Regions from separate parts of the Tatumella terrea genome, predicted to be linked through region 3. Evidence: predicted binding sites of a transcription regulator. Region 3 holds the regulator's gene; each other region holds the start of a gene.
What was found. The regulator CRP, encoded in region 3, controls carbon source genes, mostly activating them, when cyclic AMP is high. The targets are predictions, from matches to a motif close to ATGTGANNNNNNTCACAT.
Positions count from the first base shown of each region.

Region 1: msrB (peptide-methionine (R)-S-oxide reductase MsrB) is a predicted target of CRP. The motif match lies at 3,147-3,164, and genes of this name have one in related genera.
Region 2: ABD035_RS00575 (nucleoside-specific channel-forming protein Tsx) is a predicted target of CRP. The motif match lies at 3,101-3,118, and genes of this name have one in related genera.
Region 4: epd (erythrose-4-phosphate dehydrogenase) is a predicted target of CRP. The motif match lies at 3,145-3,162, and genes of this name have one in related genera.

Region 1 is NZ_BAAAFX010000026.1:123,878-129,607, reverse strand. Features, by position in the region: gene ABD035_RS17325 (MipA/OmpV family protein) at 139-888, shown strand; gene ABD035_RS17320 (D-hexose-6-phosphate mutarotase) at 992-1,867, opposite strand; gene gapA (glyceraldehyde-3-phosphate dehydrogenase) at 1,949-2,947, opposite strand; gene msrB (peptide-methionine (R)-S-oxide reductase MsrB) at 3,272-3,682, shown strand; gene ABD035_RS17305 (YeaC family protein) at 3,683-3,961, shown strand; gene ansA (asparaginase) at 4,011-5,024, opposite strand; gene sppA (signal peptide peptidase SppA) at 5,126-5,730, opposite strand, start outside.
Region 2 is NZ_BAAAFX010000002.1:113,149-118,878, reverse strand. Features, by position in the region: gene ABD035_RS00595 (peptide MFS transporter) at 1-101, shown strand, start outside; gene ABD035_RS00590 (MFS transporter) at 137-1,342, opposite strand; gene ABD035_RS00585 (LysR family transcriptional regulator) at 1,457-2,353, opposite strand; gene ABD035_RS00580 (OsmC family protein) at 2,392-2,865, opposite strand; gene ABD035_RS00575 (nucleoside-specific channel-forming protein Tsx) at 3,308-4,180, shown strand; gene ABD035_RS00570 (MFS transporter) at 4,404-5,730, shown strand, end outside.
Region 3 is NZ_BAAAFX010000008.1:3,371-9,100, forward strand. Features, by position in the region: gene argD (bifunctional acetylornithine/succinyldiaminopimelate transaminase) at 1-794, shown strand, start outside; gene ABD035_RS05115 (YccS/YhfK family putative transporter) at 838-2,925, opposite strand; gene crp (cAMP-activated global transcriptional regulator CRP) at 2,994-3,626, opposite strand; gene ABD035_RS05125 (OsmC family protein) at 3,928-4,332, shown strand; gene ABD035_RS05130 (phosphoribulokinase) at 4,369-5,238, opposite strand; gene ABD035_RS05135 (YheU family protein) at 5,322-5,546, opposite strand; gene ABD035_RS05140 (hydrolase) at 5,543-5,730, opposite strand, start outside.
Region 4 is NZ_BAAAFX010000013.1:159,014-164,743, reverse strand. Features, by position in the region: gene fbaA (class II fructose-bisphosphate aldolase) at 1-637, opposite strand, end outside; gene pgk (phosphoglycerate kinase) at 730-1,893, opposite strand; gene epd (erythrose-4-phosphate dehydrogenase) at 1,943-2,962, opposite strand; gene tkt (transketolase) at 3,285-5,276, opposite strand; gene ABD035_RS08865 (YidB family protein) at 5,637-5,730, opposite strand, start outside.

The sequences.
Region 1 (5,730 bases), on a different contig from region 3:
ATCAGCGGGGGACTGCAGCGTGTGAGGGCACGAAACGCGGGCCATGAGGGGGAATTTACGTTTATTCTCTCCCTCTTGCCGGCGGTGAATATGACCGCTGACATCGGATAGCAGACATTAAATTAAGGATCCTCTGGTTTGAAAACATCATATCTGACAGCCGTTACCCTGGCGACTGCCTGTTTCACCTCCGGCGTTCTGGCGGCAGGTTCACCTCTGACCCTCGGCGCGGGGGCGTTGTACGTTCAATCGCCGTATCAGGGCGGTAAGGAACGGTATTATCCCTTCCCGTTAATCAATTACGAAGATGCGAATTTTTTTGTTTCCGGACTGCAGGGCGGCTATTTTCTGTGGAAAGATCAGCAGGACCAATTCTCATTGATCATCACCAGTTCTGGGCAGGAATATGACCCGAAGCGCACCTCGTCGTCTGCCATGAAGCAACTGGATAAACGTCATCTGACCCTGATGGCCGGTGGACAATGGCAACACATTGCTGACTGGGGAGTCCTGAAAACCTCGCTGGTGGGCGATGTACTGGACCAGAGTAACGGTTTTGTCTGGAATACCAACTGGCATTACCCGCTGATGCTGGACGGGATCTCGCTCAACCCGGGGGCCGGGGTCAGCTGGAACAGCAGCAAGCAGACGAATTATTATTACGGAGTGTCATCGGCGGAATCACGGCGCAGCGGCATATCCTCCTACGATGCGGGGGACAGCTGGCTTCCGTACGTGGAAATCAGCGCCAGTTATCCGCTGACCTCCCGCTGGCAGTTAGGGGTAGGCGGACGTTATCAGTGGTTCGGCAGCGAGGTGAAAGACAGTCCGATGGTGGCGAAGTCCGGTCAGGCAATGATCTGGACGGGGCTAAGTTACACGTTCTGAAACTGATGCTGTGAAGGTAGCAGGGGCTGACATACGCTCCTGAGCGGGGCAGGTGATGCCCCGCAATACTACAGCGAAGGGCGTCAGAGGATCCTCTGACGCATCAGGCGTTTCTGACCACCTTAAACATCACTCCCATACGGCCCGGAGCATCGTGTTTGCTGACCAGCGGCTGAGAAATACGCGCCGTTTCCACGCAGACCATAGTTTTATATCCGTCATTGGCCATATCTCCCATACTGCAGGAAAGTGCAGGGCCCGGATTCCATGTGACAACGTCACTTTTATGATGGTGGTAAATCTCCAGCCGGCGTTTACCGGCGGTATCCTCAATGACATTGCAGTCATCGGCGGCAGTGAATATACGGTCTACCTGATCAGGATAAGTTTGCGGCGTAAGCTGCTCTGCCGTCGTCCCGCCGGCGACTTTATCAATATACGGTCTGCCCAGGCCACTGACAGAGACGCCGGCAATATCGGCCACCCGGAAATAGCTATGCAATGCTGCAGTCGACGTAAATTCACCGTGAGCTTCCAGTTCAATTTCACACTGTTTTCCCAGGCGGAAGCGGGCAATCAGTGAAAAATCGTGTGGCCAGTATTTATGAGTTTGTGGCGAGTGCTTCAGCTCAAATGTCAGACTGACTCCCTGCTCATTTTCATCATGAGCCAGCAGTGTCCAGGGGAGGTTACGGGCAAAACCATGAGCCGGCTGACCGGCCGGGCCGAACCAGGGCCAGCAGACAGGTACGCCGCCGCGAATGGCTTTACCTTCCGTGAATGCCGTTTCATCGCTTAACCAGATCACCGGCTTTTCACCGGAAGGTTGCCATGAAATAAGATGGGCCCCCTGCAATGCAACCACCGCATGTACCGCCGGATGATTAACCACTATCAGCGGCAACTGACCTTTCTGACGCAGAGAAATATAGGGGGTGATCTGACGGTTAACCGGCAGTTTATAGAGTGATTCCTGCATTTGCTCTCCTCAGAGGGATCAACCCACAAAAAGAAGGGGCGACCGAAGTCGCCCCTGTTAATCACGGACTTTCCGTTGATTTTATTTGGCCGCAACCAGTGCAATCAGGTCAAGCACTTTGTGAGAGTAGCCGGTTTCGTTGTCATACCAGGAAACCAGTTTCACGAAGTTATCATTCAGAGCAATACCTGCTTTCGCATCGAAGAATGAAGTACAGACTTCACCGTTGAAATCGGTAGAAACCACGTCGTCTTCGGTATAACCCAGAACACCTTTCATTGTGCCTTCAGAAGCCGTTTTGATGGCAGTTTTGATCTGCTCATAAGTGGCGGCTTTTTCCAGACGAACGGTCAGGTCAACGACAGAAACGTTCGGGGTAGGGACACGGAAAGCCATCCCGGTCAGTTTACCGTTTAGTTCCGGCAGGACTTTACCGACGGCTTTAGCCGCACCGGTAGAAGAAGGGATGATGTTCTGGGAAGCACCACGACCGCCGCGCCAGTCTTTATGAGACGGGCCGTCAACGGTTTTCTGCGTTGCAGTGGTCGCGTGAACCGTGGTCATCAGGCCTTCAACGATACCAAAGTTATCATTGATAACTTTAGCCAGAGGGGCCAGGCAGTTAGTGGTACAGGAAGCGTTAGAGACGATATCCTGGCCCTGATATTTATCGAAGTTGGCACCACGAACAAACATCGGGGTGTCGTCTTTGGAAGGACCGGTCAGGACAACTTTCTTCGCGCCTGCGGTGATGTGTTTACGTGCAGTTTCGTCGGTCAGGAAGATACCGGTCGCTTCAGCCACCACATCCACACCCACTTCGTCCCATTTCAGGTTGGCCGGGTCTTTTTCGCTGGTTACACGGATTTTTTTACCGTTAACGATCAGTGCACCGTCTTTAACTTCTACGGTCCCGTCGAAACGACCATGGGTGGAGTCATACTTCAGCATGTAAGCCATGTATTCGGCGTCGAGCAGGTCGTTAATTGCAACGATCTCGATGTCTGAACGCTGTTGCGCAGCACGAAAAACAATGCGACCGATACGGCCAAAACCGTTGATACCTACTTTGATAGTCATATATTCCACCAGCTATTGGTTATTGAATAAAAGGTTGGCTGTAAAATTACAAAAACCGCTTCAGGCGTCAAGCTTAATCGTGTCAATTATTGTGGCAGATCAATCCTCAGCCGCAGTTTTTACCCGTTAAAGCATAAGCACTATTAACCATAACGGGGACTCACCTGGTAAATAGTGTGCGGAACCTTTTCATAATAAATTGGGATGCAGATCACAATTTCAAACCTACCGGTGATCCTGTGTTCAACGCACAATTTACCCGTCCCTGTTGTTGCTTATTTGTTATAATACCCCCATTCACTGGATCAATAATATGGCTTCTTCATGACAACGGAAAAAAACGGGAATACCCCGGCACGTGACCTGACAGAAATACAACGCTATGTCACCCGGGATCGCGGGACGGAACCGCCGTTCAGCGGTGCTTTATTGCATAATACTGACGAAGGGATTTACCACTGTCTGGTCTGTCATGTGCCGCTGTTTTATTCAGAGACAAAGTTCGATGCCGGTTGCGGATGGCCGAGTTTTTACCAGCCTGTCTCCCCGGAGGCTATCCACTATATTGAGGATTTCTCACACGGTATGCACCGGACAGAAATTCGTTGTGCGCATTGTGATTCGCACCTCGGCCATGTGTTCCCGGACGGTCCGCAACCCACGGGCGAGCGTTACTGTGTCAACTCTGCCTCGTTAAGTTTTACCGATCCGCAAGGCAACAATACACCGGGGTAACTGATGAAGGATCTTGAAAATCTACTGGCTGGCATGACCCCGGAGTTGTATGAACGCCTGGTTCTGGCCAGTGAAACCGGTAAGTGGCCGGATGGTGTGGCGCTGACCCCGGCACAGCGTGAACACACGCTTCAGCTGGTAATGTTATGGCAGGCCAGATATAACGATAACCCCGGGCATATGACGATTGCCAAAGGCGGGGAGATGGTGCTGAAGAGTAAGCAGGCACTGAAGGAAGAATTTGGCATCGACGGTGCGGTGACCAAACTGACCCTGTAGTTGCCCTGTTACCGGCTTGTCCGGACCCCACACAAGCCGGTACGGGACGTTAATCCGCGGTCAGCTCGCCACGGAGGTTTTGCTGCATAAGCGCGCGGATCTGTTGCGGATCATAGCCGGCAGAGAGCAGATAATGCAGCTTGGTCAGCGCCGCTTCTACGGTGAGATCATAGCCACTGATCACTCCGGCATTTTCCAGCGCATTGCCGGTGGCATACCCCCCCATATTCACTTTCCCCGAAATGCATTGCGTCAGATTGACGACCACAATGCCGCGCTCTGAAGCCTGCCTGAGTTCGGTCAGAAACTCGGTATTCTGCGGAGCGTTGCCGACACCATACGAACGAAGGATTAGCGCTTTCACCGGCTGACGCAGGAAGTTACGCACAACTTCGGCCGATATTCCGGGATACAGCGTAACGACCCCCACCGGCTGTGGCGTGATCGGGTGGACGGTAAACGGCCCCTGAGCCTGCGGTGCAGCCGGCGTATGTAACCGGCGGATATGGATACCCGCTTCCAGCAGCGGGGTGAGGTTCGGGGAGGCAAAAGCATCGAAGCCATCGGCATGAGCCTTTGTGGTCCGGTTACCCCGGAAGAGCGTGTTATTAAAAAATAACGTGACTTCATTCACCGGGTAATTTGCGGCGACATACAATGCATTCAGCAGATTCTGCTGTCCGTCTGAACGCATTTCGGCCAGGGGTATCTGTGACCCTGTCACAATGACCGGTTTCCCCAGGTTTTCCAGCATAAACGACAGCGCTGAGGCGGTAAACGCCATGGTATCGGTACCGTGCAGGATCACAAAACCATCATACAGTGCATAGTTTTTGTGGATATCATCGGCTATGACCTGCCAGTCCTGTGGCGTCATGTCTGACGAGTCCATCAGCGGCTGATATTCGTGAATCGAGAAGGAGGGCATTTCCGGACGATGGAACTCCGGCATTGCCAGTAATTGCTGTTGCAGATGCCCGGACACCGGTATATATCCCTGGGCAGAACGCTGCATACCAATGGTCCCGCCCGTGTAGGCAACATAAATATTTTTTCTCTGCATGACGTATTCTTTTCAAAAGTCGTAAAAAAGCCGGAAGATGGCGGCAGTATATAGCAATTTCCGGGGAAAGCAGCCTGAACCCGGTTCAGGCTGCCAGCCGGTCAGTTCATTACGCCGCAGTTAAGACAATACGCATAACGGTTTTGCGGATCGGCCGCCTGGCCGGTCAGACCAGGCTGATTTTGTAAATCGGTCATCACTTCCGCCAGCGGTGCGGGCAGGAAAGCCTTAATACTGGCAGGCAGTGACGCGCTGACCGAAGAACTCATCTGATCCAGTACCTGATCAAAGAAGGTCGGTTGCTCCTGATACCAGTCCAGACGAGGCGTGGTGATATGTGCCAGCGCCGCAGCTTTCTGTGTTGCATCATCAAAGTCACCGAGTTCATCAACCAGTCCGTTTTCTTTTGCATCACTGCCGGTCCAGACATGGCCCTGAGCAATCTGATCGATCTGCTCCGTGGTTTTATGACGCGAGTCTGCTACCAGGCTGAGGAAGTTATGATATCCATTTTCGATGCTGATTTGCATCATTTGCTGCACCTGGTCCGGCAATGCTTTGGTCATAGCAACATCCGCCAGCGGGGAAGTCGAAACCCCATCGGTGTGGACGCCCAGGGTACTCAGCGAATTCTCTATGGTATTAATCACCCCGAAGATACCAATCGATCCGGTCAGGGTCGAAGGGCTGGCGATAATATAGCTGG
Region 2 (5,730 bases), on a different contig from region 3:
ATCTGCTGGGCTGGGGTTCGGTGATTACCGCTGTCGTGATCGCCGTGCTTATCCCGTTATTGCGTCGCATGATCACCCCGCAGGTCCGTGCAGAGGCCTGAGTGTTTCCGGCCCCGGCGTCCGCCGGGGTCTTCTTTTATGCCATTTTCCTGTACCAGACCCGGTTGATCCCTGCGGCTGACAGCATGATTATCGCCGTGCCAAGGAAAACTGCCGGCATCCCGGCCTGACCAGCCACCACTCCGCCAAACAGCGGTCCGCAAACCTGCCCGATATATTGTGCCGAGGTGGAATACCCGAGTAAGCGACCGGTGTGTCCGGCCGGTGCATGATGCCGGATAATCGCCGTGATACAGGGTAACATCCCGCCTAACGCCAGCCCCATCAGGAAACGTAATACCAGCAACTGCCAGACCGCGGTTACAAAGGCCTGCGGGATCAGTAAAACACCACAGACCAGTAAACCGACGCACAGCACACGCCAGTGGCCTGTCCGGTCAGCCAGTGCGCCGATACGCGGAGCGGAGATAATGCTGCCTAAGGCTGTGGATGCCATGATAATGCCGGTAAACAACGTCGCCTGCGTCAGATCAGACATCAGGCTGGCAACATACAGGGTAATAATCGGTTCGACAGACATCGTGGCGAAAATCAGTAACATCGCAGAGACCCACATCACCTTCACCGCCACAGGGGCCGGTTGTCGTACCGCAGACGACGACGGGGAATGTCTGGCCGGCTGGCGTTCCTCTTTAAGAAAGAACAGCGTGCCCAGAAAAGCCAGAAAAATAATCCCCCCGGTCAGCAGGAAAGTTTCGCGGATCCCGATAAGACCGGGAAGCACGCCTCCGGCCAGCGGACCGACAATATTGCCGGCCATGATCCCGCCGGACAGAATACCGATGGCATACCCTGTTTTCTTTTTCGGGGTTTGTGCTGCCACCAGAATCATTGAACCGGAAGCATAACCCCCCAGTAAGCCGGCCAGTAAGCGTAAAGCGACCAGCTGCCACGGCGCTGTTGCCATCCCCATCAGTGACATGGCAATAGCCATCCCCAGACTGGCCCTGATCAGCATTAGTTTACGGCCATAGATATCTGCCAGCCGTCCCCATAACGGTGCCGTCAGGGCCGCCGTCAGAAAGGTTGCCCCGTAGGCCACGGCAGACCAGTGGGCAATACTGCTCGTGCCTTTAACACCTAAGGACTGCAGATAAAGGGGAAGAAAAGGCAGCAGCAGACTCATGGCAATCAATGTGCTGAATGACCCCAGAGTACAAACCCAGAGATTACGTTGCCAGTGGGGGTTTTCTTCTGAAATATTCCCAGAGTTATCTGCCATTTCAATCACCTGCTTTGCTGAGAGAAAAAGAAAGCGTAATGCCTGGCCGCGGGAAAACATAGCAGCCGGAAGATATTTACCGGCTGCTCCCTGATTATTACGCAGGTGTAATAATCAGGCGTCTCTGAGTTTTTCTGTCAGTAAATCACATAACCGTGTAACCGGCGAAGAGAGCGTATCCTGCATCTTACGCAGCAGGTAGCTGCGATAACCGGGTAGCTGCCAGTCAGGTAATACCGGACGTAAGGTGCCCTCTGCCAGGGCCTGATGGACCATATAGGAAGGCAGACAGGCAATGCCCGCCCCGGCGCAGGCCGCGGTAAGTAAGGCCATGCTGTTATTGGCACGAAACCGGCTGACCGCATTCACTTCTATGCGTTTTTTTTCTTTCCGGAAACTGAGGGCCGCCTGATGGGCCGGTCCGTGGAAGGTGAGTAGCTGGTGACGACCAAGCTGTTCCGGTGACGTCAGCCCGGGGTGCCTGTCCAGATAACTCTCCGCGGCATACAGTCCCCAATGGATCACCGAGAGCGGCTGCGATATCCCCTGATCCGGGGGCCGCTGACGAACCACGATCGCCACATCAATATCATCATGCATCATATCCGGTTCTCTGTCGCTCAGGTCAAGATCGACACGCACATGAATATTTTGCTGCATAAAGGGTTGCAGTAGCGGGACGATGCATTGACACCCGTAAGTGACCGGAGCCACCAGCCTGACCTGACCCGCCGGCTGACTGTGCATGCGGTGAATAAAATCATCCGCCGCTGACACCTGCCGGCTAAGGCTTTCACAATAGCGGTAATAAAGCAGGCCGCATTCGGTGACGGTCACCTTGCGGGTGGTACGGTGCAATAATTTCATCGCCAGGCGGTTTTCAAGTGCGGCGATTTCACGGCTGACGGTGGCGGTGGATACGCCCAGTAACCCCGCGGCCAGACTGAAGCTTTGTTGTTCCACCACCCGGGCAAAAATATACATCGCCTGCAGGTTTTCACCCTGTTGCATTCGTTATCCTGTTACCGGTCGTCCGGTGCTGGAAGGCGTTACCCGCCGCTGGTCACAAATTCCGGCCGGCATTCCACCGGGAAATTAACCGAATTTGCGATAAAACAGGCATCATGCGCGTTGTGATGGAGGGCCGTGGCCCGATCCCTGTCATGATCATTCTGCAGGCGGATACGCGGCTTGAGTATGATGCCGGTAAAATGGCCTTTCACCCCTTCCACCATCGTCCCTTCGGCCTCATCCTGATACTCTTCCACCACGATACCGGCATCTGCACATAAATGCAGATACCATAATTTATGGCAGGCAGAGACCGATGCCAGCAGGAGCTGTTCAGGATTCCAGCGGGTATAGTCGCCCCGGAAAGCAGGGTCTGCACTCAGTGCAATCGGCTGTCGCCCTTCAGCCTGCAACTCCCCTTCACGCCCATAGGCCTGATAAGACGATGTTCCTTCGCCACGGTTTCCCGTCCAGCGAACTGTCACACGATAATGATGCTGTCTTGCGGCCATAATCTTCCCCGTAGGTTTTTATTTCCGGCGACAACCTCTGATCGACGCTGCCAGGAGTAAATCATCATACTTTGTTATGTATATTTCCGGGAAGTCATTTCTCCGCGTTCACTTTTAAGGCATTCCCGGGAGGCTTTCCCGCGGATCCGTCTCCGGCTCCCGCCCGCGGCAAATAGCGTTTTCTGGCAAACTATTCCCGCAGGCCACCTCATCAGACTTAAGAAAAATGATACTAATATGATCTGGATCACATTAGTTTTGCTAAAAAATGAAACAGATTATAACAATTGTGAGGATTCTCCCTTTCCTGTCGTATGATATCCGGCATGATCATTCCGGATACGCAACGGTTTATCTGTCTTATGCATCTGGTTTGACTCCATTTTCTTTGCGTCTGTCTTCAGATGCGCTCTTTCAGTGTTCAGCAAATGGTGGCTATAAAATGAAATATAAAATAATGATGGCAGCAACACTTCTGGCAGGCTCTGTGGCGGGCCATACCTATGCGGCAGACTCCTCCCCGGAGTATGTCTCTGACTGGTGGCATCAGAGTGTGAATGTCGTTGGCAGTTATCACACCCGTTTCGGACCTCAGTTAAATAATGATCTCTACCTGGAATATGAAGCCTTTGCTCATAAAGACTGGTTTGATTTTTATGGGTACCTCGATTTACCGAAATTCTTCGGGACCGGAAACGGGAATGACAACGGGATCTGGGACAGACACAAAGGTTCACCCATGTTTATGGAAATTGAACCCCGCTTCTCGATTGATAAGCTGACCGGCACTGACCTGGGCTTTGGTCCTTTTAAAGAATGGTATTTTGCCAATAACTATATTTACGATATGGGCCCGAATAATGCTAACCGCCAGAACACCTGGTATATGGGGCTGGGGACCGATATTGATACCGGCACAAAACTGGCATTATCCATGAACGTTTACGCTAAATATCAATGGCAGAACTACGGTGCCGCCAATGAAAATAGCTGGGACGGTTACCGTTTTAAAATTAAATATATGTTACCACTGACCACCCTGTGGGGCGGCAACCTCGCCTATATTGGTTTTACTAACGTAGACTGGGATTCTGATCTGGGTGAGAAAGCTGGCCCTGTGCGTACCGGTAACTCTATCGCCTCCAGCCATATCCTGTCTCTGTCCTATGATCACTGGCATTACTCTCTGGTCGCCCGTTACTTCCATAACGGCGGACAGTGGGCCGATGGATCAACCCTTAACTTTGGTCAGGGTGATTTTTCTACCCGAAATACCGGATGGGGCTACTATGCGGTGGTCGGATATAGTTTCTGATTAATTCCGCTCTCCGTTATTATTATTAACGGTATTGTTCCGCGGGAAAATATTTCGCGGAACATCCCCCGCTATTATTACGGTTAATGACTAAAAATTTACCCTCGTCTTTTTTATTTCCTTCGACTATTCTGCATTCTCGTTCACTGCTTATCTTACCTTTCCAATAAAAATTGTGGATCAGCAGAATTGCAAATACAGTAAGCCCGGGGTTAAGTTATTTATGTCATCGTCTTGTATTACAGCAGAGATATCTGCTACTCCCAATCGAAATAATACGACAATCGCCGGACGCATTGATGCATTACCGGCAAGTAAAAGCCTCTGGTGTTTTATTTCTCTGTTAGCCCTCGGCGGATTCTTTGAACTCTACGATCTCTTTGAAACAGGATATATTAGTTCAGGTTTACTGGCAGCTAAGATATTTCATACGGGGAATGAAGGTGTTTTTGGTATTTCTGATCAGGCAGCTTTCGCTTCGGTCACCTTCCTCGGTTTATTTTTCGGTGCCAGTTTACTGGCCAAATATGCAGACAGATTTGGCCGCCGGCTGACCTTTATGTGTGCACTTGCCTGGTACGGGGTGTTTTCTCTGCTGATGGCCTTTCAGAACAGTGCAGAAGGCATCATTCTTTGCCGTTTTCTGGTCGGGGTGGGTCTGGGGGTCGAACTGGTCACGATTGATACCTATCTCTCGGAATGGATGCCGGCACATTTACGCAGCCGGGCTTTTGCTTTCTCTTTCTTTATCCAGTTTCTTTCTGTCCCTGTCGTGGCCATCATGTCCTGGTGGCTTATTCCGCAAACTCTTCTGACACTGGAAGGCTGGCGGTGGGTCATCATTGCCGGGGCCGTCTGTTCGCTGATTATCTGGAGCATCCGGCGTAACCTGCCGGAATCGGCCCGCTGGCTGGCACAGCAGGGACGCTATCAGGAGGCTCATCAGGTACTCAGTGACATGGAAAAACGTTGCGGAATGACTCCGGTCACCGACTTCCGGGTGGACACTTCCGGCGTAAAAGCCCCGGTTCAGGGGAAATTCCGCGAGATCTGGGCCCCGCAATGGCGTAAAAGGACCCTGATGCTGGTGGTGATGAACTTCTTCCAGTCGATTGGCTTCTTCGGTTTCGGCAACTGGCTACCGGCCCTGCTTTCCGGCAAAGGCACTACGCTGACCCATAGCCTGCTTTACTCTTTCTTTATTACTCTGGCTTACCCGCTGGGGTCGTTACTGTGCAGTCGCTATGCCGACAAAATAGAAAATAAGTGGCAGATCGTTATCTCTTCACTGATGACGGTTGTCTTCGGCACACTGTTTGCGCTGGTAACTCAGCCGGTACTGCTGATCCTTTGCGGATTTATGATCACCTATTCCAATGCCTGGCTGACTTTCAGCTACCACTCTTACCAGACCGAGATTTTCCCTACCCATATCCGCGCACGTGCGGTCGGATTCTGCTACTCCTTCAGCCGCTTATCAACCGTTTTCAGTAGTGTCATGATAGGTTCTATTCTGGCCTACGCCGGCAGCCAGGGCGTCATCCTCTTTA
Region 3 (5,730 bases):
ATGGCCGGACGTTGTTCACGGTCACTGTGGGGGGACAACCTAAATATTCTGACGGTTTTGGTCCTAAACCGGCCGATATTGTCCATGTGCCTTTTAATGACCTCGATGCGGTAAAAGCCGTGATTGATGATCATACCTGTGCGATCGTTCTGGAACCTATTCAGGGTGAAGGAGGCATTACGCCGGCAACGCCAGAATTTATGCAGGGATTACGCGAACTGTGCGATCAGCATCAGGCTTTGCTGGTGATGGATGAAGTGCAGAGCGGGATGGGACGTAGCGGGAAACTCTTCGCGTATGAACACTATGGCGTGAAACCGGATATCCTGACAACCGCAAAAGCTCTGGGAGGGGGATTCCCTGTCAGTGCGATGCTGACCACACAGGAAATTGCTTCTGCAATGACTCCGGGGACTCACGGGACAACTTATGGCGGAAACCCACTGGCCTGTGCGATTGCAGAAACCGCGCTGGATATCATCAATACACCGGAAGTCCTTGCGGGAGTAGAACAACGCCGCCAATGGTTTTATGAAGAACTGGAGAAAATTAACCAGCGCTTCTCTGTATTTACCGAAATCCGCGGCAAAGGATTACTGATCGGTGCAGAACTGAAAGATGAGTATAAAGCGAAAGCACGGGATCTTTTGCACGCAGCAGCAGAGCAAGGTGTGATGATCCTGACAGCCGGTAACGGTGTCATTCGTTTTGCACCTTCACTGGTCATTACTGAGCAGGACATTCGTGAAGGAATGACCCGGTTCGCGGCGGCTGCAGAGACGCTTTTTGGCTGAGACGGCAGATAATCAGGAGACAGCGATATGGCTGTCACCTGATTTATTTATGGCTGTTTTTCCTGCTCAGCAGCCATTGACCATGATGAGGACGCTGACGCCAGACCAGTGCGGAAATCGTCCGCATCACCTTCAGATGACTTAATATCTGGTTCAGTTGCCGCTCCACAATGGTGACCGGGCCCAGAGGTATTTTAACCTCTTCATCCATGACATTTCTGCTGTGATCTCCCTCGCTGTGAAAATCGAGCCGTTGCTGACATTGCTGCAAGGCCACTTCGCAGGATTGCAGATACCTTTCCGCCAGGTCCGGTGTCAGCATCGTATGTTCACGTGACAGAGTCGTCAGCACGTTAATATGCTCCACAATAAACTGACTGTGTGTCACCCAGAGATGCATTTCGCTAAGGTATTCGGTATCAAAGCCTGGCTCCTGCATTGCCTGGTTCAGGGAACTGAACAGTGCATTATGTTGCTGGTTTGCCTTAATCCGGATAGCTTCGGCGGCTTCTGCCCCGGGGGAGGGGCCGAGAAGGATCTGCAGCGCTTTCTGGTAGGTGGACAAGACATCCTGTGCATTTTTCCTCAGCAACGCACTCTGCCACTGAGGCCACAGCCATAGCATGCCCGCGAAAGAAATCAGGCAACCGAGCAGTGTGTCCAGCAGGCGTGGTACCAGAAAGTGCGCACCGTTCAGCGCGAGCAGTTGCAGACTGTACACGGCGGTAACCGTAGTACCGATGGTGGCCCAGCCATAGTACTGTCGCGAGAACAAATTGCTGAACAGAGTAAGCAGCAGCATGGTCAGTAAAATGGCGGGTTCCGGGGTCGCGAGCTGTAAAGAGAGTGCAGCAATAATCAGTCCGGCAAATGTCCCTAAGGCCCGGTGCTGTATCCTCACGCGGGTAGCGTTGTAACTGTTCTGGCTGACCAGAATGATGGTCATCAGTACCCAGTAAGGTTTGGGCATGTTTAATGATAGCGCAAGGGTACTGGCCACCAGCAGCATCACCGAAAAGCGTCCGGCAGTGCGTAATGCCGTCGACTTCAGTGACAGATAACTGCGTAATGCACTCAGGAAAGGTAGCCGGCGTTGACTGTCTGCCATGAGATCACGGCGGTAAAGCGGAGCCCGTGACTGCAGTACTTTTGCAATTTTCGAGAAGTGATATCCGAAGAATGTTCCCACCGGATTGTCCGGGTATTCACGGGCAACGTTTTGCAGCGCAGCCAGCGATTCTCCCATCGAAAAATGCCCCGGGATTTGATGATAAAGAATATTATCCGCCGTGATCCTAAGCTGCGCACAGATTTCATCGGCATTCTGTTTAATGATCGCGGCTGAACCACTTTTTATGATTAAGGCGCGAACATCGTCGGTTTCACCCAGTGTGACGGAAATATGTTCCTGTAAATCTTCGGCCATAATAAAGGAACGGATCAGATATTTCTCGCGGCTGTTTTTTTCGGCAGACAACATATGGATCTGCTGATACGCGGTAGTGATCAAATCGACAATTTTTTGCTGCCGGTTTAACAACGCAGGCAGTGCCTTTTCCGTATCTTCCGGTTCTGCTGTGGTTAGCAGATGATATTTATCTTCGCAATAGCTCGCCAGCGCCCGATATAGCAGACTTAATGTTTCACGTAGCGGCTGATCCTTCGATAATCTGAACCAGAACCAGTTAAACAGTCCGTACCACAGTGTACCGCCGCCATACAGTAACGGTGGTCCCCATAAAGGCATTCGCCCTATCAGGCTAAGTGTGAACGTCATGGCGATTAGCGCACCGGGTAATAACCGGCCATACAGGGGACTGATCTCTCCGCATACCCCAATCAGTAACGGCAGGGTGAAAACGATAAAGGGGAGCGGTACATGCCGTATTAACAGCCACTGCAGCAGAAAACTGCTCACAGCAAACAGTGTTCCCCCGAGGAGGATCCGTTCAAAGAAACGACGGTGAGGGGTATCCAGTCCGGCGATATTGCAGCAGGCAGGGATAAGGGAAAACAGTAATCCTTTCTGCAGGTTACCGGTAAGTCCACCGATCAAAACCGGCAGAAAAACGACCAGTGTCTGGCGCAGGGCATAGTTAACTTCGGGATGATAAATCAGTCGGCGCCACATCGGAATACAATCGCTGATAAAAAGTAAAACAGGACACGGTAGCGGGATGCTACCGTGTAGATGGCAGGTTAACGGGTTCCGTAGACGACAATCGTCTTACCGTGAGCAGAAATAAGATTCTGATCTTCCAGCATTTTAAGAATTCGCCCAACCGTCTCCCGTGAGCAGCCGACAATTTGTCCGATTTCCTGACGGGTAATTTTAATCTGCATTCCGTCCGGATGCGTCATCGCGTCTGGCTGGCGGGCTAAATTCAGTAACGTCTGGGCAATACGGCCTGTCACGTCAAGAAACGCCAGGTTACCGACTTTTTCGGAAGTTACCTGTAACCGGCGTGCCATCTGTGAAGATAAACGCATCAGAATTTCCGGGTTCACCTGAATGAGTTGTCGGAATTTTTTATAGGAAATTTCCGCAACCTCACATGCCACTTTGGCACGCACCCAGGCGCTGCGTTCCTGACCTTCTTCAAAAAGCCCCAGTTCACCAATGAAATCTCCCTGGTTAAGATAAGAAAGGATCATCTCTTTTCCTTCTTCATCCTTAATTAAAACAGCCACGGAGCCTTTCACAATATAGTACAGGGTTTCGGCTTTCTCACCCTGGTGGATAAGGGTACTTTTGGAAGGATACTTATGAATATGACAATGGGACAGGAACCATTCGAGTGTAGGGTCTGTTTGTGGTTTACCGAGAACCATTCTCTTTTATCCTCTGTTGTAATCGTGCCATAAATACAGGGGTAAGCTCCTGCCAGGCAAGGAAGTCATAGGGTATTTTTATTGGCAATTACCGCAGAAAAGCAGATTTTGTTCTGGATTTTTCTACCGTTTCACCATAGTTGTAATCTGATAAAAAAATGTCTCACCCTTTGTTTGTAGCACACACTGGCGCAACTGTCTCCTGTTGTATGTTCAGACTTTAACGAATGACAGCAGATTGCTGTTTGTACTCTGAAGGAGTAATCTGAAGCCTGTTTTTTCAGAGTTGAGAGTAAGCATAATGCAGGCACGCGTAAAATGGGTTGAGGGACTCAGCTTTATCGGAGAATCGGCTTCCGGACATCAGGTTCTGATGGATGGCAATTCAGGTGATAAAGCGCCGAGTCCGATGGAAATGGTGCTGATGGCTACCGGCGGTTGCAGCGCAATCGATGTGGTATCTATCCTGCAAAAGGGGCGTCAGGATGTGGTGGACTGTGAAGTCAAACTGACCTCTGAACGTCGTGAAGAAGCACCCCGTTTATTTACGCATATTAATCTGCATTTTGTCGTCACGGGTCGCAATCTGACTGATGCGGTGGTTGAGCGAGCTGTCACGTTATCTGCCGATAAATACTGCTCAGTGGCACTGATGCTGGGTAAAGGTGCGGAGATTACGCATAGCTTTGAGGTGGTAAGCCTCTGATACGCGTTTGAGTGCCGTCATGGCACTCAATGTTGTCTACTGAAACTGCTTCTCTTCCATTAATCGCTTCACCAGCGGTGTCATGATCAACTCCATTGCCAGTCCCATCTTCCCGCCCGGTACGACCAGCGTATTAATGTGCGAAATAAAAGACCCCTGAATCATCGCCAGCAGGTAGGGGAAGTTAATGGCTTCCAGCCCCCGGAAATGAATGACCACAAAACTTTCATCTAATGACGGGATGGTTTTGGCGGCAAAAGGGTTAGAGGTATCGACCGTCGGTACCCGTTGAAAGTTGATATGGGTACGGGAGAATTGCGGCGTGATGTAGTTAATATAGTCATCCATGGAGCGAACTACCGAGTCCATGACCGCTTCACGGGAGTGGCTTCGTTCGCGCGTATCCCTGACCAGTTTTTGAATCCATTCCAGGTTAACAATCGGGACGACACCGACCATCAGATCCACTTTATCTGCCACATTGTGCTGGTCCGTGACAATCCCGCCATGTAATCCTTCGTAAAATAAAACATCGGTATTATCAGGCAAAGGTTGCCAGGGCGTAAACGTGCCCGGGATCTGTTTCCAGGGAACGGCTTCATCATAAGTATGCAGATACTTACGGGAGCGACCGGTCCCCTGAGTACCGTACTCAATGAAGGTGTGTTCCAGCATCGCGAAATCGTTAGCCTCAGGACCAAAATAACTGATATGGCGACCGGAATCTCTGGCTTTGCGGATGGCCACATCCATCTCCGGACGACTATAACGGTGAAAGCTATCCCCCTCAATTTCGGCGGCCTGGATATTAAGCTGCTGGAAGATTTTTCTGAATGCCAGACTGGTCGTGGTGGTCCCGGCACCGCTTGAGCCTGTGACGGCAATGATTGGATGTCTGGCTGACATGAGGCGGTGCTCCCTGAACTCGTTCGGCTGACTGCATTGTTAGCATGTCTGCCGGAGTCTGTCATCACTCAGGTGAGCAGAATTTATCTGTTCTGTCTGAAGGTACTGGCCTGCATTAAGGATACCGATTCGTTCAGTTCAGACCAGACCACCACGATTTCACCGGCTGTCAGCTGGCGATGAATATCCTGCGTTTTTTCTTCCAGCGTTCGTTCTTCCTCACCATAGTCGGTGCCTTCACGCAGGACAAACGATTCGATCAGGTTATTCAGAGTCTCAGGGTTGAGTTGTTGCCACGGAATAATCATGCTTTTTTATCCAGCCAGGTCGAGAGCCATTGAGGGATCCGTTTCTCCAGCCACATGACCGGACGGGTTAATGTTCCGCTGACAAAACCGACATGCCCGCCATATTGGCTGAGCTGGTAGGTAATGCTGGGCGATAGATGCTCCGGATTCGGGATAACGTCCGGCACCATAAAAGGGTCATCCC
Region 4 (5,730 bases), on a different contig from region 3:
CTTCATTCAGTTTACGGTAGGCGTAATCAACATCTTCAGGCTGGGTATACAGGGCTGAGTTATCGAGGTGAGAGTTATCAACACCGTCTTCTTCACCGCCGGTACAACCCAGTTCGATTTCCAGGGTCATCCCCATTTTTGCCATGCGAGCCAGATATTTGCTGCTGATTTCGATGTTTTCTTCCAGTGACTCTTCAGACAGGTCGATCATGTGAGAAGAGAACAGAGGCTTACCGGTTTTGGCGAAATGCGCTTCACCGGCATCCAGCAGACCATCAATCCACGGCAGCAGTTTTTTGGCACAGTGGTCGGTGTGCAGGATCACCGGCACGCCGTACGCTTCAGCCATCAGATGCACATGGTGTGCACCTGCGATGGCTCCCATGATGGCCGCCGCCTGTGGCTTGTCAGACTTATATCCTTTACCGGCAATAAAGGCAGCACCGCCGTTAGAAAACTGAACAATCACCGGCGCTTTCACTTTAGCCGCAGTTTCCAGTACCGCATTGATGGAGTCGCTGCCCACGCAGTTTACTGCAGGCAGTGCAAAATGATTCTCTTTAGCGACCTGGAAGATTTTCTGAACATCTTCGCCAGTAACTACACCAGGTTTTACGAAATCAAAAATTTTAGACATAACATTGTCCTGTTTCGTTGGCCGTAAACGGATGCCCGTTAGCCGGGCTAAACTCGATGCGCCCGGCCCCTGCCGGGTACACCGTTGCAGAATTACTGTTTTGCACGCTCTTCAAGCATGGCAACTGCCGGTAGTTTTTTACCTTCAACAAACTCGAGGAAAGCCCCGCCGCCGGTAGAGATATAAGAAATTTTATCTTCGATACCGAACAGGTCGATGGCCGCCAGCGTATCACCGCCACCGGCAACGGAGAATGCATCGCTGTCTGCAATGGCATTAGCAACGATTTCGGTCCCTTTACGGAAGTTAGGGAACTCAAACACCCCTACCGGACCATTCCACAGAATAGTCTTCGCGCCTTTCAGGATGGCGGCCATAGCCTGTGCTGTCTCATCGCCGAAGTCCATGATCTCTTCATCATCACGGATGTCAGTGACTTTTTTCACCGTTGCCGGTGCAGTTTCAGAAAACTCTGTACCTACGCGGGAGTCCGTCGGTACCGGGATCCCATGCTGATCACGCAGTTTTTTCGCAGCTTCCACGAAGTCCGGCTCATACAGTGATTTACCGACATTGTTGTCGATAGCAACGAAGGTATTTGCGATACCCCCGCCGACAATCACGGTATCAGCAATGCCCACCAGTGACTGCAGCACATCAAACTTCGTCGAAACTTTAGACCCCCCCACGACAGCCACCATCGGACGCGCAGGGTTGCTCATCGCTTTACCTAACGCTTCCAGTTCCGCGGATAACAGCGGGCCGGCACAGGCGATAGGCGCGAATTTACCGACGCCGTGGGTAGATGCCTGGGCGCGGTGTGCGGTACCGAAGGCATCCATCACAAAGACATCACAGAGTGCGGCATATTTCTTCGCCAGCACTTCGTCATCCTTTTTCTCACCTTTGTTGAAACGGACGTTTTCCAGTACCACCAGTTGGCCGTTTTCCACGGAGACACCGTCCAGATAGTCTTTTGCCAGCTTGACCGGGGTTCCGTTCAGTTTATCTTTCAGGTAATTCACTACCGGCAATAAAGAGAACTCTTCATTGTATTCGCCTTCCACCGGGCGACCGAGGTGAGAGGTCACCATGACTTTAGCACCCTGCTTCAGTGCAGATTCGATGGTCGGTAATGATGCACGAATACGGGCATCTGACGTAACTTTTCCGTCTTTTACCGGCACGTTCAAGTCAGCACGAATCAGTACACGTTTACCTGCAAGATCCAGATCGGTCATTTTAATTACAGACATGGTGAATCCTCTTATTGATTCTCGTAAGTTTGTCAGGCGTTATCACGCCTTACCTGAAATTACCTGCAGACATTGCTAAGGTGGTGTCCAGCATCCGGTTAGCAAAGCCCCATTCGTTATCGCACCATACCAGGGTTTTCACCAGGTGCTGACCACTGACCCGTGTCTGGGTACCATCGACGATGGCACTGTGCGGATCGTGGTTAAAATCAACAGAAACTAAGGGTAGTTCGGTATAGTCGACTATACCACGAAATATTCCCTGTGCTCCGTTTTGCAAAATCTCGTTAACTTTGGCCGCCGTCACCGGTATTTCCAGGGTAACACTGAGGTCGATGGCCGTCACATTGATCACCGGTACCCTTACGGCGATAGCTTCAAACCGATCCGCAAACTGAGGGAATATCCGCGTGATCCCGGCCGCCAGTTTGGTATCTACCGGAATGATCGACTGACTGGCTGCCCGGGTCCGCCGCAGATCGGTATGATAGGCATCCAGAACCTGCTGATCGTGCATCGATGAATGGATAGTCGTGACCGTACCCGACACAATCCTGAACGCATCATCCAGTAGTTTAATCACCGGGATGATACAATTTGTGGTACAGGACGCATTTGAGACTATCCGGTCACTTGCTTTCAGTTCATGGTGGTTCACACCATACACCACGGTCGCATCCAGAGAGTTTCCGCCCGGGTGTGAAAACAGCACTTTTTTAGCGCCGGCAGCCAGGTGTGCTTCACCATCCGCACGGCTGCCATAGTGCCCGGTACAATCCAGAACGATATCAATATCCAGTTCCCGCCAGGGGAGAGACGCTATCCGGGGCTGATGTAATAAACGAATAGGATCCCGCCCTACCCGAAGCACATCCTCTTCCAGCCGGACCTCATAAGCAAAGCGACCATGAGTGGTGTCATATTTCAGCAGATGGGCAATCCCTTCGTTGTCGGCCAGTTCATTAATGGCCACGACTGAAATATCCGTATGCCGGCCGCTTTCATACAGTGCGCGCAATACGCTACGGCCAATACGTCCAAAACCATTAATCGCAATTCTCAGGGTCATGTCACTACCATTTTCTTTGTGCCGGGTGTTATGGAAGACGATGTTCGCCGTCATCACAACCCGTTAGCGTAACGGCAGACCGGACATTAATGCCGTTACAGAACCCCAACTGAAACGCTTCAGCTGAGAATAAATCATGCTATGCCACACGGGAATGACTGAGATCAACTGCAATTCTAATTATTCGATCAAACTCACATTTTCAACCGCTAACTGTGCATAAAAAACACATCTGCGGTCACCCTTCCCGTCCCGTGACCTGAAAAAAAAGCATGGCAGTTTCCCGCCATGCTGTTCATTTAAAACCTGTCAAAAGACCGGATTACAGCAGAGCGTTAGCTTTCGCCACCACGTTCTCTACGGTAAACCCGAACTCTTTAAACAGCAGATCTGCCGGGGCTGACTCGCCGAAGCTGGTCATACCGACAATCGCACCGTTCAGGCCGGTATATTTGTACCAGAAGTCAGCGATAGCTGCCTCGATAGCCACACGGGCGGTGACCGCCGCCGGCAGTACCGATTCACGGTACGCCGCATCCTGCTTATCGAAGGCATCCGTTGACGGCATAGAAACGACACGGACCTTACGGCCCTGGCCGCTCAGCTGCTCTGCGGCCGCCACGGCCAGAGAGACTTCTGAACCGGTCGCAATCAGGATCAGTTCCGGCTGACCGTCACAATCCTTCAGTACGTATCCGCCGCGGGCGACGTTCGCCAGCTGCTCCGCGCTGCGTGGCTGCTGCGCCAGGTTCTGGCGGGAGAAGATCAGCGCGGTCGGGCCGTCCTGACGTTCGATAGCGTATTTCCATGCCACCGCAGATTCCACCTGGTCACACGGACGCCAGGTACTCATGTTCGGGGTGGTGCGCAGGCTGGCCAGCTGCTCGACCGGCTGGTGAGTCGGGCCGTCTTCACCCAGACCGATAGAGTCATGGGTGTAGACCAGCACCTGACGGATTTTCATCAGGGCTGCCATACGGGTTGCGTTACGCGCATATTCCACAAACATCAGGAAGGTTGCGGTATAAGGCAGGAAGCCGCCATGCAGGGAGATACCGTTCGCCACCGCGGTCATACCGAACTCGCGCACACCGTAATGGATATAGTTACCGGCGGCATCTTCGTTGATCGGTTTAGAGCCGGACCACATGGTCAGGTTGCTCGGTGCCAGGTCGGCTGAACCGCCCAGATATTCCGGCAGCAGTTTACCGAACGCTTCAATGGCATTCTGTGAGGCTTTACGGCTGGCGATGTTCGCCGGGTTTGCCTGCAGCTGTTCGATGTATTTCTGTGACTCTTCCTGCCAGTTTTCCGGCAGTTTATCCGTGGTACGACGGATGAATTCCTCAGCCAGCGCCGGGAAAGCCTGCTGATAAGCAGCAAATTTCTTATCCCACGCCTGCTCTTTCTCAGTACCGGCGTTTTTGGCATCCCAGGCCGCATAAATATCGTCAGGGATTTCAAACGGTGCGTAGTTCCAGCCCAGCTGTTTACGGGTCAGTGCGATTTCCTCGTCACCCAGCGGGGCGCCGTGAGAATCGTGGGTGCCGGCTTTGTTCGGCGAACCGAAACCGATGACCGTTTTGCAAATCAGCAATGACGGTTTGTCGGTCACACTGCGTGCTTCTTCCACCGCGCGGCGGATAGCGTCATGGTCGTGACCGTCGATACCGCGGATCACATGCCAGTTATAGGCTTCGAAACGCATACCGGTATCGTCGGTAAACCAGCCATCGGTATGACCATCGATGGAGATCCCGTTGTCGTCATAGAAAGCGATCAGTTTACCCAGTTTCAGGGTACCGGCCAGTGAACAGGCTTCGTGAGAGATCCCTTCCATCATGCAGCCATCACCCATAAACGCGTAGGTGTAGTGGTCGACGATATCGTGGCCCGGACGGTTAAACTGGGCAGCCAGCGTACGCTCAGCAATGGCAAAACCGACGGCATTGGCAATGCCCTGACCCAGCGGACCGGTGGTGGTTTCCACGCCCGGGGTGTAGCCGTATTCCGGGTGACCCGGGGTACGGGAGTGCAGCTGGCGGAAGTTTTCCAGCTCCTGAATCGGCAGATCATATCCGGTGAGGTGCAGCAGGCTGTAAATCAGCATCGAACCGTGGCCGTTAGACAGCACAAAGCGGTCACGATCGGCCCAGGACGGGTTCTGCGGGTTATGATTCAGGAAATCACGCCATAACACTTCGGCAATATCAGCCATGCCCATCGGGGCGCCCGGGTGACCGGATTTGGCTTTTTGTACGGCATCCATACTGAGGGCACGAATAGCATTCGCGAGTTCTTTATGAGAGGGCATGCTTAAACTCCAGATCGGATAATGGCCTTCCCTTTACCAATGCATTGAAAATCAACAATTAACAGGCAAGGCGGAAAAACAGTCGTCCTTCAATGTACATGAAAAGCGGGGCAAAAGTATATGCTATGGCGGGCGAATTGTGCGACCCGGAAGGCTGGCAGGCAGGGATAAACCCTCAGAGTGTTTACCGGAAGCGGAGATCACAAAAGATTATGCTGCCCCCCGGTGAGGGAAGACAGTTTTACCGGCCCGGGAGCATAGTTTTTCAGAGGGAATCCCGGCGGGTGCTTTTTATACAGAAAGGCTGATTTACCGGCAGAACCTGACGTTCTGCCGGCAGTCCTGAGCGCGTGTCAGAGATCAGCTTTTGAAGATGCTGGCGACCAGAGAGCCCAGATCCGGCGAACTGTTAGTGCCTGTGGCTTCCGGATGAACTTCTCCCTGCGGAGAAATT